Regions from separate parts of the Streptomyces sp. NPDC087901 genome, predicted to be linked through region 3. Evidence: riboswitches for the same ligand, from Rfam matches in the RefSeq annotation. Region 3 holds a riboswitch; each other region holds the start of a gene.
The links. Region 3 has a riboswitch for cyclic di-AMP ahead of ACIOEW_RS13800 (M23 family metallopeptidase). Riboswitches for the same ligand answer to the same signal wherever they lie in the genome.
Positions count from the first base shown of each region.

Region 1: linked by a shared signal. The riboswitch ahead of ACIOEW_RS27760 (C40 family peptidase) and the one ahead of ACIOEW_RS13800 (M23 family metallopeptidase) in region 3 are both predicted to bind cyclic di-AMP.
Region 2: linked by a shared signal. The riboswitch ahead of ACIOEW_RS11335 (NlpC/P60 family protein) and the one ahead of ACIOEW_RS13800 (M23 family metallopeptidase) in region 3 are both predicted to bind cyclic di-AMP.
Region 4: linked by a shared signal. The riboswitch ahead of ACIOEW_RS32700 (transglycosylase SLT domain-containing protein) and the one ahead of ACIOEW_RS13800 (M23 family metallopeptidase) in region 3 are both predicted to bind cyclic di-AMP.

Region 1 covers NZ_JBIUUC010000010.1:128,197-131,394, reverse strand. Annotated here, with positions in the region: gene ACIOEW_RS27765 (LysE family translocator) at 1-643, shown strand, start outside; gene ACIOEW_RS27760 (C40 family peptidase) at 676-1,149, opposite strand; cyclic di-AMP (ydaO/yuaA leader) riboswitch at 1,153-1,348, opposite strand; gene ACIOEW_RS27755 (hypothetical protein) at 1,649-1,960, opposite strand; gene ACIOEW_RS27750 (ATP-dependent Clp protease proteolytic subunit) at 1,968-2,603, opposite strand; gene ACIOEW_RS27745 (hypothetical protein) at 2,820-3,198, opposite strand, start outside.
Region 2 covers NZ_JBIUUC010000003.1:396,224-399,421, forward strand. Annotated here, with positions in the region: gene pcrA (DNA helicase PcrA) at 1-906, opposite strand, end outside; cyclic di-AMP (ydaO/yuaA leader) riboswitch at 1,165-1,329, shown strand; gene ACIOEW_RS11335 (NlpC/P60 family protein) at 1,328-2,503, shown strand; gene ACIOEW_RS11340 (MDR family NADP-dependent oxidoreductase) at 2,704-3,198, shown strand, end outside.
Region 3 covers NZ_JBIUUC010000004.1:23,687-26,884, forward strand. Annotated here, with positions in the region: gene ACIOEW_RS13800 (M23 family metallopeptidase) at 1-1,140, opposite strand, end outside; cyclic di-AMP (ydaO/yuaA leader) riboswitch at 1,152-1,305, opposite strand; gene ACIOEW_RS13805 (PP2C family protein-serine/threonine phosphatase) at 1,579-2,742, opposite strand; tRNA gene ACIOEW_RS13810 (tRNA-Met) at 2,954-3,027, opposite strand.
Region 4 covers NZ_JBIUUC010000014.1:104,482-107,679, forward strand. Annotated here, with positions in the region: gene ACIOEW_RS32695 (esterase) at 1-776, opposite strand, end outside; gene ACIOEW_RS32700 (transglycosylase SLT domain-containing protein) at 1,009-1,887, opposite strand; cyclic di-AMP (ydaO/yuaA leader) riboswitch at 1,893-2,076, opposite strand; gene ACIOEW_RS32705 (ABC transporter ATP-binding protein) at 2,373-3,198, opposite strand, start outside.

The DNA.
Region 1 (3,198 bases), on a different contig from region 3:
CGCACAACTGACCGCTTTCGTCGGGGTCGCCGCCGCCATGGTCGCGCTGCCCGGCGCGGACTTCACCGTCGTCGTACGCAACGCCCTCGCCTCGCGCGCGGCGGGGGTGGCGACCGCAGTGGGGGTCGCCGGGGGCCTCCTGGTCCACACCGCGCTCGCCGTCGCCGGTCTGGCCGCCGTGCTGGTGGCGGTGCCCGTGCTGTTCCGGACCGTCCAGCTCCTGGGCGGCGCATACGTGCTCTACCTGGGCATCAGTGCCCTGTACGCGGCCCGGCGACGCGCCGGGCAGGCGGCGGGGCCCGGGCCGGACGAGGGGGATGGTGGGCAGGCCACGATGGGGACAGGCCGCGCACTGCGCCAGGGATTCCTGACCAATGCGCTGAACCCCAAGGCGCCCGTGCTCTTCCTGAGCCTTCTGCCGCAGTTCGTGCCGGCCGGGGCCGCGCCCCTGCCCAGGACGCTGCTGCTCGCCGCGATCGTCGTCCTGATGGCTCTGATCTGGTTCCCGGCCGTGGCGCTCCTGGTGGACCGCCTTGGCCGGTGGCTGCGCCGGCCGCGTACCGCCCGGGCGATCGAGGGCGGCAGCGGCGCGGCACTCACCGCACTGGGGCTGGTCCTGGTGACGGGCCCGCTGCTGCACTGACGCGGGAGCACGGGCCGGGACGGGGAGGGGCTTCAGCGGACCCGTCCGTAGTAGACGCTCTTCGTCCAGATCTTTTCCAGGCGGACCACGGCCCCGGTCTTGGGCGAGTGCCAGATCTTGCCGCTGCCCGCGTAGATGCCCACGTGGTAGATGCTGCGGCCGGAATGGAAGAAGACCAGATCGCCGCGTTGCCGCTTGGAGGACGAGATGTGGCGGGTCTTGTTGTACTGCTGCTGGGCCGTGCGCGGGAGCTTCTTGCCCGCCTTCTTGAACGAGTAGAGCGTCAGGCCGGAACAGTCGAAGCGACTGGGCCCGGTGGCGCCCCACCGGTAGGGCGCTCCCTTCTTCGACGCGGCGATGTTGAGCGCCTTCATCGAATGTGTCGCGGCCTGGGCATCGGTCACGGCGCCGGGAACGAACAACGTGCCGCCTACAGCGGCGAGAGTCATGGCCGAGGCCGTTGTGGCCCGGGCGAGGAGAGACGGGACATGAACCTGCGCAGTCATGCGCAACCCTTCGTCAGCCGCCTGTGAAGGATGACCTGTCGGGTTCGGGCTGGCGAAGTCGCCCGGCCGCAGATGCGGCTTCACCCCGAGGGACAACCGGAGGTCCGGTCGGCCCGTTGTGCTCGGGTCCTCCACTCCTGCCGATCCACTCCTGTCGACCAGGCATCCGGGCGGCGGCAGGACTCGGCGTCCGCCCGGACCGCCCCGCCGCGGTGGCGGGGGCTTGTCGTCCCAGGGATCTTGACTCACCGAGTGCCGGATTTCCGAGGTGAAGCGGCGATATGTGAGGCTCGTCACGACTGGCCCGTTCGGGTGGACAGGTGACCTTTGGGGAAACGGCAGACGCTCGCCGCCCGGTGCCGTACCAGCGACGTAACGGGAGATTTCGCCCATCGTCCACCGTGAAAGCGCAAATTGAGTTGTCCCTCGCGCGAAGTAACGTCTACGCCGAACGAGGGAGAATATTTGGCCGACGCGTCGGGCGTGTCGGTCGAGGAGCTCAGCAACTGGGAGGGGCGGGCGGGATGGTGACCCGCCCGGAGCGCCGTTCGCCGTCGAGTACGCGCAGCGCCCGGGTCAACGTGGCTGCGTGGATCCGTGCTTCACCACGCTCGTGCATCACCGCGAGGGCGTCCCGCAGTGCGGCCGAGTACGAGGCCAGTGCCTGGGCGGCGCGCAGTGCGCCGTAGGTGTCGCCGCCGTGGGCCGGATTGATCCGGCCCACCTGGTCGAGGACTTGCAGGTAGCGGTCGATGAACTCGCCCTCCGCGCGGGTCAGGGCGGGCAGTGGTGCGAACTCCGGTGGCTGCATCGGGGATTCACCGCGCCGGGTGCGGAGACAGCGACAGCGAGCGGTTCTGGACGATGTGGTCGACCAGCCCGTATTCCTTGGCGCCCTCGGCGTCGAGGATGAGGTCGCGCTCGGTGTCGGCGGTGATCTGCTCGACGGGGCGGCCGGTGTGACGGGCCAGCATGCTGCTGAGCGTCTCGCGCATGCGGGCCAGTTCCCTTGCCTCGATCTCCAGGTCGGACGGCTGCCCCTGTACGGGCTCGGCGAGTTCGGGCTGCTGCACCACCACGCGGGCGCCCGGCAGGGCGTGCCGTTTGCCGGGAGCGCCCGCCGCGAGCAGCACGGCCGCGCCGGCCCCCGCTTGGCCGAGGCAGAAGGTCTCCACCTCGCAGGTGAGGAAGGCCATCGTGTCGTAGACGGCGGTCATGGCCCCGAACGTGCCGCCGGGGGAGTTGATGTAGAGCGAGATAGGCCGGTCGGGCGCGTCGTGCTCCAGGTACATGAACTGTGCGACCAGGTCGTTGGCAGCCGTGTCGTCGACGGGGGTGCCGAGGAACACGACCCGTTCGGCCAGCAGCTTGGAGTACGGGTCGAGCGTGCGGGTCCCCTGGGACGTGCGCTCGGTGAACTCGGGCAGTACATGGCGGGCGGCGGGGCGGTGCATGGCGAGGCCTCTCGTCCGGGGTGCGCGAGACCCTGAAGGCACCCGCGCACGCTTCTGTAGAAAATGTACAGGACGTACAGAAGGTTGTGATGGGAGAGAGCCTGGTGATCGGTGCAAAGGCCGAGGACAGAGGCTGTTCTGCTGTTCGCCGAGTGCTGAAATCTCACAAATCTGCCACGACGCCCTCAGCGTCAAGCTGCTTCGTCCTCACCGCAATCACATGGACAAGTGAGGTGTTCCGAGGCGACGCGGAGGTCCTCGGGACTCGGGTGGGCGTACACCCGCTTCGAGGATGGCGTAGATCGTGGCGTTGGCGGCCGGCGTGAGCAGGATGGTGCAAGCGAGGGCGGCGGGCCGTGCGGCCGGGTCCTCACGGGCGATCGCGTCGGGTGCGTAGTCCTTGAGCGCGGCCGCGAGCGGGATGCGCACCAGGCCGGACGGTGCGAGCAAGCCCAGGACCAGGCTGCTGGAGGCGGCCAGGACCAGTGCAGCGATGGCCAGCAGCCAGGTCGTCAGGCGTGGTTCCGGGCGGCGCGAAAGCGGGCCGGCGGCCAGGGCGGCAAGTCCGGGAAGAGCAGTGGCGGGTAGACGGCCA
Region 2 (3,198 bases), on a different contig from region 3:
GCCCGCCGGGCCCACGAGCTCGCGTACGAGGGTGTACTGCGCGTGGTTGGTGTCCTGGTACTCGTCGACCATGACGTGCCGGAAGCGGCGGCGGTAGTGCTCGGCGACGTCGGGGAACGCCTGGAGCAGGTGCACCGTCGTCATGATGATGTCGTCGAAGTCCAGGGCGTTGGCCTCGCGCAGCCGGGACTGGTACAGCGCGTAGGCCTGGGCGAGGGTCTTCTCGAAGCCGTCCGCGGCCTGACCGGCGAAGGTCTCCTCGTCGATCAGCTCGTTCTTCAGGTTGGAGACCTTCGCCGTGAACGACTTCGGCGGGAAGCGCTTCGGGTCGAGGTCGAGATCGCGGCAGACCAGGGCCATGAGGCGCTTGGAGTCGGCGGCGTCGTAGATCGAGAACGACGAGGTGAAGCCGAGCCGCTTCGACTCGCGGCGCAGGATCCGCACGCACGCGCTGTGGAAGGTCATGACCCACATGGCGTTGGCCCGCGGCCCGACGAGCTGCTCGACGCGCTCCTTCATCTCGCCCGCGGCCTTGTTGGTGAAGGTGATCGCCAGGATCTGGCCCGGGTGCACCCCGCGCTCGGCCAGCAGGTGGGCGATGCGGTGGGTCAGTACACGGGTCTTGCCCGAACCGGCACCGGCGACGATGAGCAGCGGGGACCCGGCGTGCACGACGGCTGCGCGCTGCTCGGTGTTCAGCCCGTCGAGCAGCGCGGCGGCGTCGACGACGGGGCGGTGGGCCCCGTCGCGGTAGTACGCGTCGCGGGGCGGCGGGGGGCCGTCGAAAACGCCCGCGAAGAGGTCCTCCGGCACCGCTTCGGGTGCGGAGCCCTCGGGGGGCGGTGGGGGCCCTTCCTCCGTGTGCTGGAGGCCGGCCAGGAAACTGTCGTCAAAGAGGCTGCTCATCGCCTCCCGAGTCTAGGCGTGCGCACTGACACTCCGGGCCCGAGTGACCAACCACGCACTCACGACCGGGCACACAGAGCTAGCAGTGGACCGCACGGAGTGGGGGAATTACGGCCCCACCTGCTCCGCAGCGCCCCGATCCGTCGAGGTCACGAAAATGTATCGGGCATATCGAACATCAACCTTCACAGCGGCACCATGAGTTGGCTAGCGTGCTCGTTCGGGCGGCCCGAACCCCCAGAGGCGATCCACGCCGAGCGGGCGTCCACGCCGAATTCGGGCTCCGCATCAGGAGTCCGGAACCGGGGACCCACACGCATCACCGGGGTGAATCGGTCCGAATCCCCCACCAGGACCGTAGGGCAGCCTTCCGTTCCGCCCGAACCCGACAGCTAACCCGGTAGGCGGTCCACGGAAGGAGATGCCGGCCTTGGCGTCGCATCGCAAACCGCGCACCCTGGTGCGCAACACCGGCCCCGCCGTCGGGCTCACGACGGCCGCGCTGGCGTCGGTGACTCTGCTGTCCACGCAGAGCGCACTGGCCGCCCCGGCCCCCAAGCCCAGCATCGAGGACGTGCAGAAAAAGGTCGACGACCTCTACCGCCAGGTGGGCTCCGCGACCCAGCAGTACAACCAGGCGAAGGAGGCGACGACCAAGCAGCGCTCCAAGGTGGACACCCTGCTGGACGATGTCGCCCGGCGCACCGAGAAGCTGAACGAGGCCCGCAGGACACTCGGCACGTATGCCGCCGCCCAGTACCGTGGCGGCGCCCTCGCTCCGACCGCCACATTCTTCCTGGCCGACGACCCGCAGTCGTTCTTCGACCAGACCCACCTCATGGACCGGATGACCGAGCGCCAGACGAGCGCCGTGTCGGACTTCCGTACGCAGCAGGCGAAGGCGTCCAAGCAGCGGGCCGAAGCCGTGGCGAGCCTGGAGACGCTCACCGAGTCGCAGGCGACGCTGCGCACCAGCAAGCAGAACGTCCAGACGAAGCTGTCCGAGGCCCGCAGCCTGCTGTCGAAGCTGACCGCCGAGGAGAAGGCGCGCCTGGCGGAGCTGGAGCGCAAGAAGGAGGCGGAGGCCGAGCGCAAGGCCGCGGAACTGGCGAAGAAGCAGGCCGCCGCCAAGGCCGAGGCCGCCCGCAAGGCCGAGGAGGCCGCCAAGGAGGCCGGCACCGGAAGCGGTACGGACACCGGGAGCGGCACGGGCACCGGCACCGGCTCGGGCTCGGACACCGACGCCTCGACCAAGGCCGAGAAGGTGATGGCGTTCGCCAGGGCGCAGCTCGGCAAGCCGTACGTCTGGGGGGCGACCGGCCCGGCCTCGTACGACTGCTCGGGGCTCACCCAGGCGGCCTGGAAGGCGGCGGGCGTCGACATTCCGCGGACCACCTGGGACCAGGTGAACGTCGGTACCCGGATCGCCACGGCGGATCTGCAGCCGGGGGACCTGGTCTTCTTCTACGACGACATCAGCCACGTCGGCATCTACAAGGGCGACGGCATGATGATCCACGCGCCGAAGCCGGGGGCGAACGTGCGCGAGGAGTCGATCTTCTACATGCCGATCTACGGGAGCGTGCGGCCGGGCTGACTCGCGTCTTCACCTGTGGGTGCCGGACACGGGGCGGTCATCACTCCGTGTCCGGTTCGCCTTCGCCACGTGCCGCTTTTTCCTGGTGCGCGCAAGTGTGGGGGCACCGGCCGGCAGGGGAGGTGACCGGCCGGTGTGCGGAAACCGCCCTGATGCCGGCCCTTGCCCCTGACCCATGGGTCAGGGCTTAGCGTCCGGCCATGAACACGACGCATCGTCTTGTCCGCCTTGCCCGCCGCCCCGATGGACTGCCGGTCACCGGCGACTTCACTCTGGCAGAGGCGCCCGTCCCCCGTCCCGAGGCCGGCCAGGTACTGGTCCGCAACACCCACTTCCTCGTCTTCCCGGGCTTGCGCACCCTCATCGGGGGTGAGACACGCGATGTCCCGCTGCCGCCGCTGCACCCCGGCGACACCCTGTTCGGCCCCGCGATCGGCGAAGTGACCGACGGGCCGCTGGAGAAGGGCCGGCTGGTGCTGCACCTCCAGGGCTGGCGGGAGTACGCGACGCCTGCCGCCGCTGAGTGCCGCCTGCTGGACGGCGCCCTGTCCGACCCGGTGGCCCATCTCGCCCAGGGCTCCTCGGCCTACGGCGCACTGACCCGGCTGGCCGGTGTCCGGGAAGGCGACACCGTGTTCGTGACCGGCGCCGCGGGCGCTGTGGGCACCATGGCGGGCCAGATCGCCCGGCTGCTC
Region 3 (3,198 bases):
CGGGTCGATGCCGGTGCCGTCCGGGGTGTGGACCTCGAGGTGGAGGTGCGGGCCGGTCACGTTGCCGGTGGCGCCGACGCGTCCGATGGTGTCGCCGGTCGTGACCTTCTGGCCGATGCTGACATCCATCGAGGACTGGTGGCAGAACCACAGCTCCGTGCCGTCCTCCAGCTCCAGGACCGTGCGGTAGCCGTAGGAACCGGAGTAGCCGGCCGACGTGACCGTGCCGGTGTGGATCGCCTTGATCGGCGTACCGGTGGGCGCCGCGAAGTCGAGGCCCGTGTGGTAGCCGGATGACCACATCGATCCGGCCTCGCCGAAGGTCGAGGTGATCGTGTACGAGGAGGTGGGGATGGCGTAGCTGGCGGCGAGCTTGGCGAGCCGCAGGGCCTCCGCCTTCTTCGCCGCCTCCTCCGCCGCCTTCTTCTTCTCTGCGGCGACCTTGGCCTCGGCGGCGTCCTGCTGCTTCTTCGCCTCCGCGGCGGCCTTCTCGGCTGCGGCCTTCTCGGCGGCGGCCTTGACCTCGGCGTCGGCGGCGTCCTGCTGCTGCTCGGCCTGCTGGAGGATGCGGGCGCGGAGGGCCTCACCCGCGTCGGTGGTGCCCTGCTCGGCCTCGGCGGTGGTGATGCCGGCGGTCGTCAGCGGGGCGGAGGCGACCTCGGCCACGGACTTCTCCGCCGCGGACTCGGATTCGGATTCGCCCGAGAACAGTGCGCCGACGCCCGGGAGGGACTTGGCGTCGGGGAGATTGTCCGAGATGGAATCGGGAAGAGAGATGGAGACCGGCGGCTTGCTCTGGGCGGTGGCCATGCCACCCGCACCGACGGCCGCGATGACGCCGACGCCGAGGACGGTGGAGCTGCGGGCCAGACCGTTGCGCTGCTTGGCGACGCGGTGCTTGCCGCGCACGGGACGGACGGAGTCCTCGGTGGGATTCCATTCCTCCCAGGTCCTGTCGGGCCCGGAGTCGTCGGCGCGGAAGTCGTTTCCGAAGCCACTGCCCCGATCGGTCCCGTAATCGGTCGCGTAGGGGGCCTCGTGCTCCGCACCGACAAAGGTGCCGGGCCGGGTCGCGAAGTCATCGCCGTACTCGGACACGAACCGGGAGGGAGCTTCGGGGGCAGGCTTGTTGGACGCCACGGGGGCGCACTCCTTTCCTTCCTTCTCGCCTACCGGGTTAGCTGACGGGTTCGGAGCAGGAAGGTCTCCTACGGGTTCCTCCGTCTCATCACAAGACAGAGATGCCCGATTCACCCCATGTAGGTGGTTCCCCGGTTCCCTTGCGGGATTCGGCGCTCGCGTACGGTGCCGCCACTGACGACGGCTGGGACAACCGCACTGCGTTATCGAACGTTAATAGACACCAGGGTCCGATTCCAAGCTGTTCCCACTGATCGTTCAGGCCCTTGGCCTGGACTTTACGGGACACAACCGGGTGGAAACGGACGAGTTGATCACCTCTCAGCCACTACCCGCTTTCTGACGTTGCGTCAAATGTTATGCGGAGGGGTGCCCTTCGGTTACGGACGGTGGTATCGCGGCCAACCGCTCCCACCGCACCCGGCCCCGGAACCGGGCTCACCCGCCGCCATCCCCCAGGCCGACGATCTTCACGGTCCTGCGCCGGTCGGGCTGGCCCTCGGCCGGCCGGCCGACCGCGAGCAGCGCCATATCGTCCGTCGACTCACCGCCCGTGTGCAGCCGCACGTCATCGGTCAGCGCGGACAGCAGCTCCTCGGGCCCCGGGAAGATCCGGCCCCGCAGCCGCTCGGCGGGGTCGTAGAAGACCCCTTCGACGTCACGAGCCTCGGAGAGGCCGTCCGTGTAGAGAAGGAGCGTCGCCCCGGCGGGCAGCTCCCACTCGTCGGCCAGGTCCGGCCACTCCCCCAGGGCCATCCCCAGCGGCAGCGCCGGCACCGAAGGCCCGAGCACCTCCAGCGCCCCGTCCGTGTGCAGCAGCAGCGGCTCGGGGTGCCCGCGGTTGACGATCCGCACCACGGAGGCACCCGGCGGGATCTCCGCCAGCACGGCGGTGACGAACCCCTCCACCGCATCGAGGCCGCCGCGCGTGTTCGACTCGCGCTCCAGCGCACGCTCCAGCCGCTGCGCCACACCCTCCAGCGACTCCTCCTGCTCGGCCGCCTCCCGGAACGCCCCGATGATCACCGCCACCGCCTCCACGGCGTCCAGCCCCTTGCCGCGCACGTCCCCGACCACCAGCCGCACCCCCTGCGGGGTGTTCGTGACCGAGAACAGGTCGCCGCCGACGAACTCGTCCGCCTGCGCCGCCTCGTACCGCGCGGCGACATACAGCCCGCCGATCCGGTCGGACGGCGTCGGCAGCACCGCCCGCATGGCGGTCTCCGCGATGACACGGGCCGAAGCCAGCTGCTCGTTGCTGCGCCGCACGACCCCGTTGATCACGACAGCGAGGACGGAGACGGTGAGGACGGTGAGCAGTTCGATGGAGGGCACCACCTGGAGCAGGTTGCCGTTGAAGATCCGTAGCGCGACGACCGCCAGCAGCGCGGCAGCGCCGGTACGGATGGTGCTGGTCAGCGAGAAGAACGGCGCGGCGATGAGCGGGGCCGCCGCGAACAACGGGATGGCCGTGAAGGCGGGCGGGGTGAGGGCGTCGAACAGCACGCCCCCGGCGATCATCAGCGCAGGCAGCGCCCGGACGAACCGGCGGGTCCGCACCCCGCCTGCACGCCTCTTCCGCCGCTTCTCCCGCTTCCCCACCTGCTGGTCTCCTGCCCGGTGCACCCCACGGCCGCGGACGGTACCGCGTACCACCCCAGGCTTCCCGGAGCAGGGTCGCGGAGCGACTCCTCGTCGGCCAATGGGGGTACGTACGCGTAAACGCGGCTCACACCGAGCGACCCGGCGGGCCGACGGCGTACGAACGAATCAGGCCCGGCACGCTGTATGCATGCCGGGCCTGATTCTTCAGTAGCGGGGACAGGATTTGAACCTGCGACCTCTGGGTTATGAGCCCAGCGAGCTACCGAGCTGCTCCACCCCGCGTCGGTAAACACAACTCTACGGCATGTTCGGGACGCTCATGACCACTCGGCGCCCACACCCCGCAGACGGCACCCCACCCGGCCCGACGACCGCACAGCCGCCCGACGGGCACCCCACCGACCAATGGCAGCCCTCTGCCCGCACCGACCGCCCGCAGGTACGCCCGCAGCG
Region 4 (3,198 bases), on a different contig from region 3:
TGCCCCGGTTCCCCGCCGACGGTGACGCCGGAGATGACGAGGTCGGCGAGACCGTTGCCGTCGTAGTCGCCGGTCGTCATGGCCCGGGGCACGATCTCCCGACCCGGGGTGCCGGGGATGCGGCTGCTGCGGGAGGTGGGCGCCGGTGCCCCGGCCTTACTCCGGGCCGCCGCCTCGTACTGGTAGAGAGTGAGGTCGGTGCGGTCGGTCACGGCCAGCTGGTCGCCGGGGATGTCGGGGCTGAAGTGCGCCGCGGCGAGTGCACTGCCGAACCTGGCACCGGCGACGGGCTCCTCGGCCTGCAGCCAGTCGCTGTCCGCGCCGGAGAGCCCCTTCGCGGAGCCCCACAGGACAATGGTGCCGCCCGCGTCGGTCACCGGTTCGATGTTCTCGCCGGGGAGGCCGACGACGGCGTCGTCGTACCCGTCCCCGTCGAGGTCGCCGGAGGCCAGGGCGCGGCCGAAGCCGTCCCCCGCCTCGGCGGCGCCCGGCACGCCGGTGGTGTTCTGGCTGAGGACGGCGCCCCGGGTGGTGCCGATGCCGCCCGGCCCGCCGTACTGCACGGTCACGTAGCCCGCGCCCTTCTTGCCGCCGACGGTCCCGCCGGGCGCGCCGATGAGCACGTCCTCGTAGCCGTCGCCGTTGAAATCGGAGTTGCGGTCGTCCGCGTGCGTTCCGCCGGGGGCGCCGGCGTAGGCGGAGGGCGCGACGACCGCGGCCCCTGCCATCAGGAGGAATGAGGCCGCGACAACGGCGGCCGAACGGTGGGTGCGCACGAGCGGCTCCTCGGTTCAAGGATGACCGGGCGAGGGCCTGTCGGACCATGATCCGCCCCCAGGCCCCTGGTCCGGGGGACGCCGGGAAGAGCCCGTTGTCCTCCTGGCGCCCTGTTGGACCGGCTCTGCGGCACAAGGGTTGTACGGCATCGCGAAAGGGGTGGAAGGGAGCAGCTCAGCTCCCTTCCACCCCTGTTCACGATTCCGCCCGGAAGCGGGGGATCGCGGTGGGTCAGTAGGCCCCGAAGACGTTGTCGATCGAGCCGTACGTGGCGGCCGCGTAGTTGCACGCGGCGGTGATGTTGGCGACGGGGTCCAGGATGTCCAGCGAGGTGCCGGGCACGTGGTAGGCGTCGAACGTGGGCTGGATGACCTGGAGGAGGCCCTTGGACGGGGTGCCGGCGGCGGCGTTCGAGTCCCAGTTGTTGACGATCTGGGGGTTGCCCGAGGACTCGCGGATGACGTTGCGGTGGATGCCGTCGTAGCTGCCGGGGATGCCGTTCTCCGCCATGACGGCGAGGGACTCCTTGATCCAGCCGTCGAGGTCGTCGGTGTACGCCGTCTCGCTCTGCGCGGGGGCGGTCTCCACGGTCTCCACGGCGACGGGCGTCGCCGTCCGCTGGGAACGGTCGGCGCGGTCGGTGCTCTCGGCCCGGTCGGCCGACGGCTGCGAGGTGCTGCCGGAGGTGTTCTCCGCCTTGAACTCGCTCTTGGTCGCGGCCTTGGGGGCGGCGGCCGCGGACTTGGCGCCGATGGTCAGCTTCAGGCCCGGGTGAATGAGGTCGGGGTTGCCGCCCACCGCACTCCGGTTGTCCTGGTACAGCCGCTCCCAGCCGCCACTGAGGGAATGCCCCCGGGCGATCTTGGAAAGCGAATCACCGGAGACCACGGAATAGGTGGTGGATTCGGCCTTCTGTACGGCAATTTCCTTGCCGGTCACGGAAGTCGGGGCTGCGGCCTTTTCTGCGACGACCGCCTGAGCGGGGGCGGCAGAAGCCGATCCGGCCGCGATCAGGGGGAGTGCGAGAACGACTCCGCCCGCACTCACGGCGATGAAACCGCGGGTCAGGGAGGTGGACTTGGAACGACGGTGCTGACCCTTGAAGGGCATGGCGCTTTTCCTCTCCGCCGCCTGCGAGGTGAGCTGTCGGGTTCGGACTGGAGATGTCCGGCCGCACATGGCGACTTCACCCCTAGCCGCTCCGGATTCCGGACCGGCGGCAAACCTGGGTCCCCCGCTCCTGCCGCACGTGATGTGGTCGGGTTACCGGACGGCGGCAGGATTCGGCGTTCCATCCGGATTGACGGTGACCGTAAGCGAGAAAGGGCGGACGAAACAAGCCCGGAATTCCTGATCACAATTGATTTGCAAGATCAATAAAAGGAAATATGCGACGCCGGTCACATGCGGGCGGGTCAACTTTCTTGGCGCGACAGGGAACCGAAGCCTCCGGTTGCGCGTCCGGGGCGGGAAACGTGACGCTGGCCACTGTGCCCGAAAGGGGCGATTTGCCGGGTATTAGAAAGGTGCGCCTCACGAAAAAGCGACCTCGATGAGCATTTCCGACACTTCTGAATAATCGCCCAATCAGGACATTATGGAGCGAGTGTCGGCTGTGCGGCCGCACCGGTCCGGCTGCGCGCCACCACGACCGGTGAGCCGTCGCCCGGGGCGCGGAGTATGTCCGCGTCGAGCGCGTACAGCTCCTTCACCAGGGCTTCGTCGACCGTCTCGCGGGGCGCACCCTGGGCGATGACGCGGCCGCCCTTCATGGCGACGAGCAGATCGGCGTAACGGGCCGCGGCGGCGAGGTCGTGCTGGACCATGACGACGGTTCGGCCGGTGGCCGCGACCTCGCGGACGAGTTCCAGGACCTCGACGGCATGCCCGAGGTCGAGGGCGCTGGTGGGTTCGTCGAGCAGCACGACCGGGGTCTGCTGGGCGAGGACCATCGCGAGCCAGCAGCGCTGGCGCTGGCCGCCGGACAGCCGGTCGATGCGCTCGCCGGCCAGTGCGGTGGTGCCGGTGGCGTCGAGTGCGTCGCGCACCGCCTGCTCGTCCTCGCGCGACCACTGGCGCAGCAGCCCCTGGTGCGGGCTGCGGCCATAGCGGACCAGACCGGCCACGGTGACCGCCTCGGGAGCGCGCGGCGACTGCGGCAGCAGGGCGACATGGTGGGCGGCCCGGCGCCGGCCGGTCTGCCAGATGTCCGTCCCGTCGATCAGCACCGTGCCGGACTCGGGCCGGTGGAGCCGGGCGACGGTGCGCAGCAGGGTCGACTTCCCGCAGCCGTTGGGACCCACGATCGCGACGACCTGTCCGGCGGGGACGGTGAGGCCGACGTCCTCGACGACGGGGCGGCCCGGGTATCCGGCGTGCAGACCACGGACTTCGAGGCCCGCCTTCGTACCGGTCGGATTC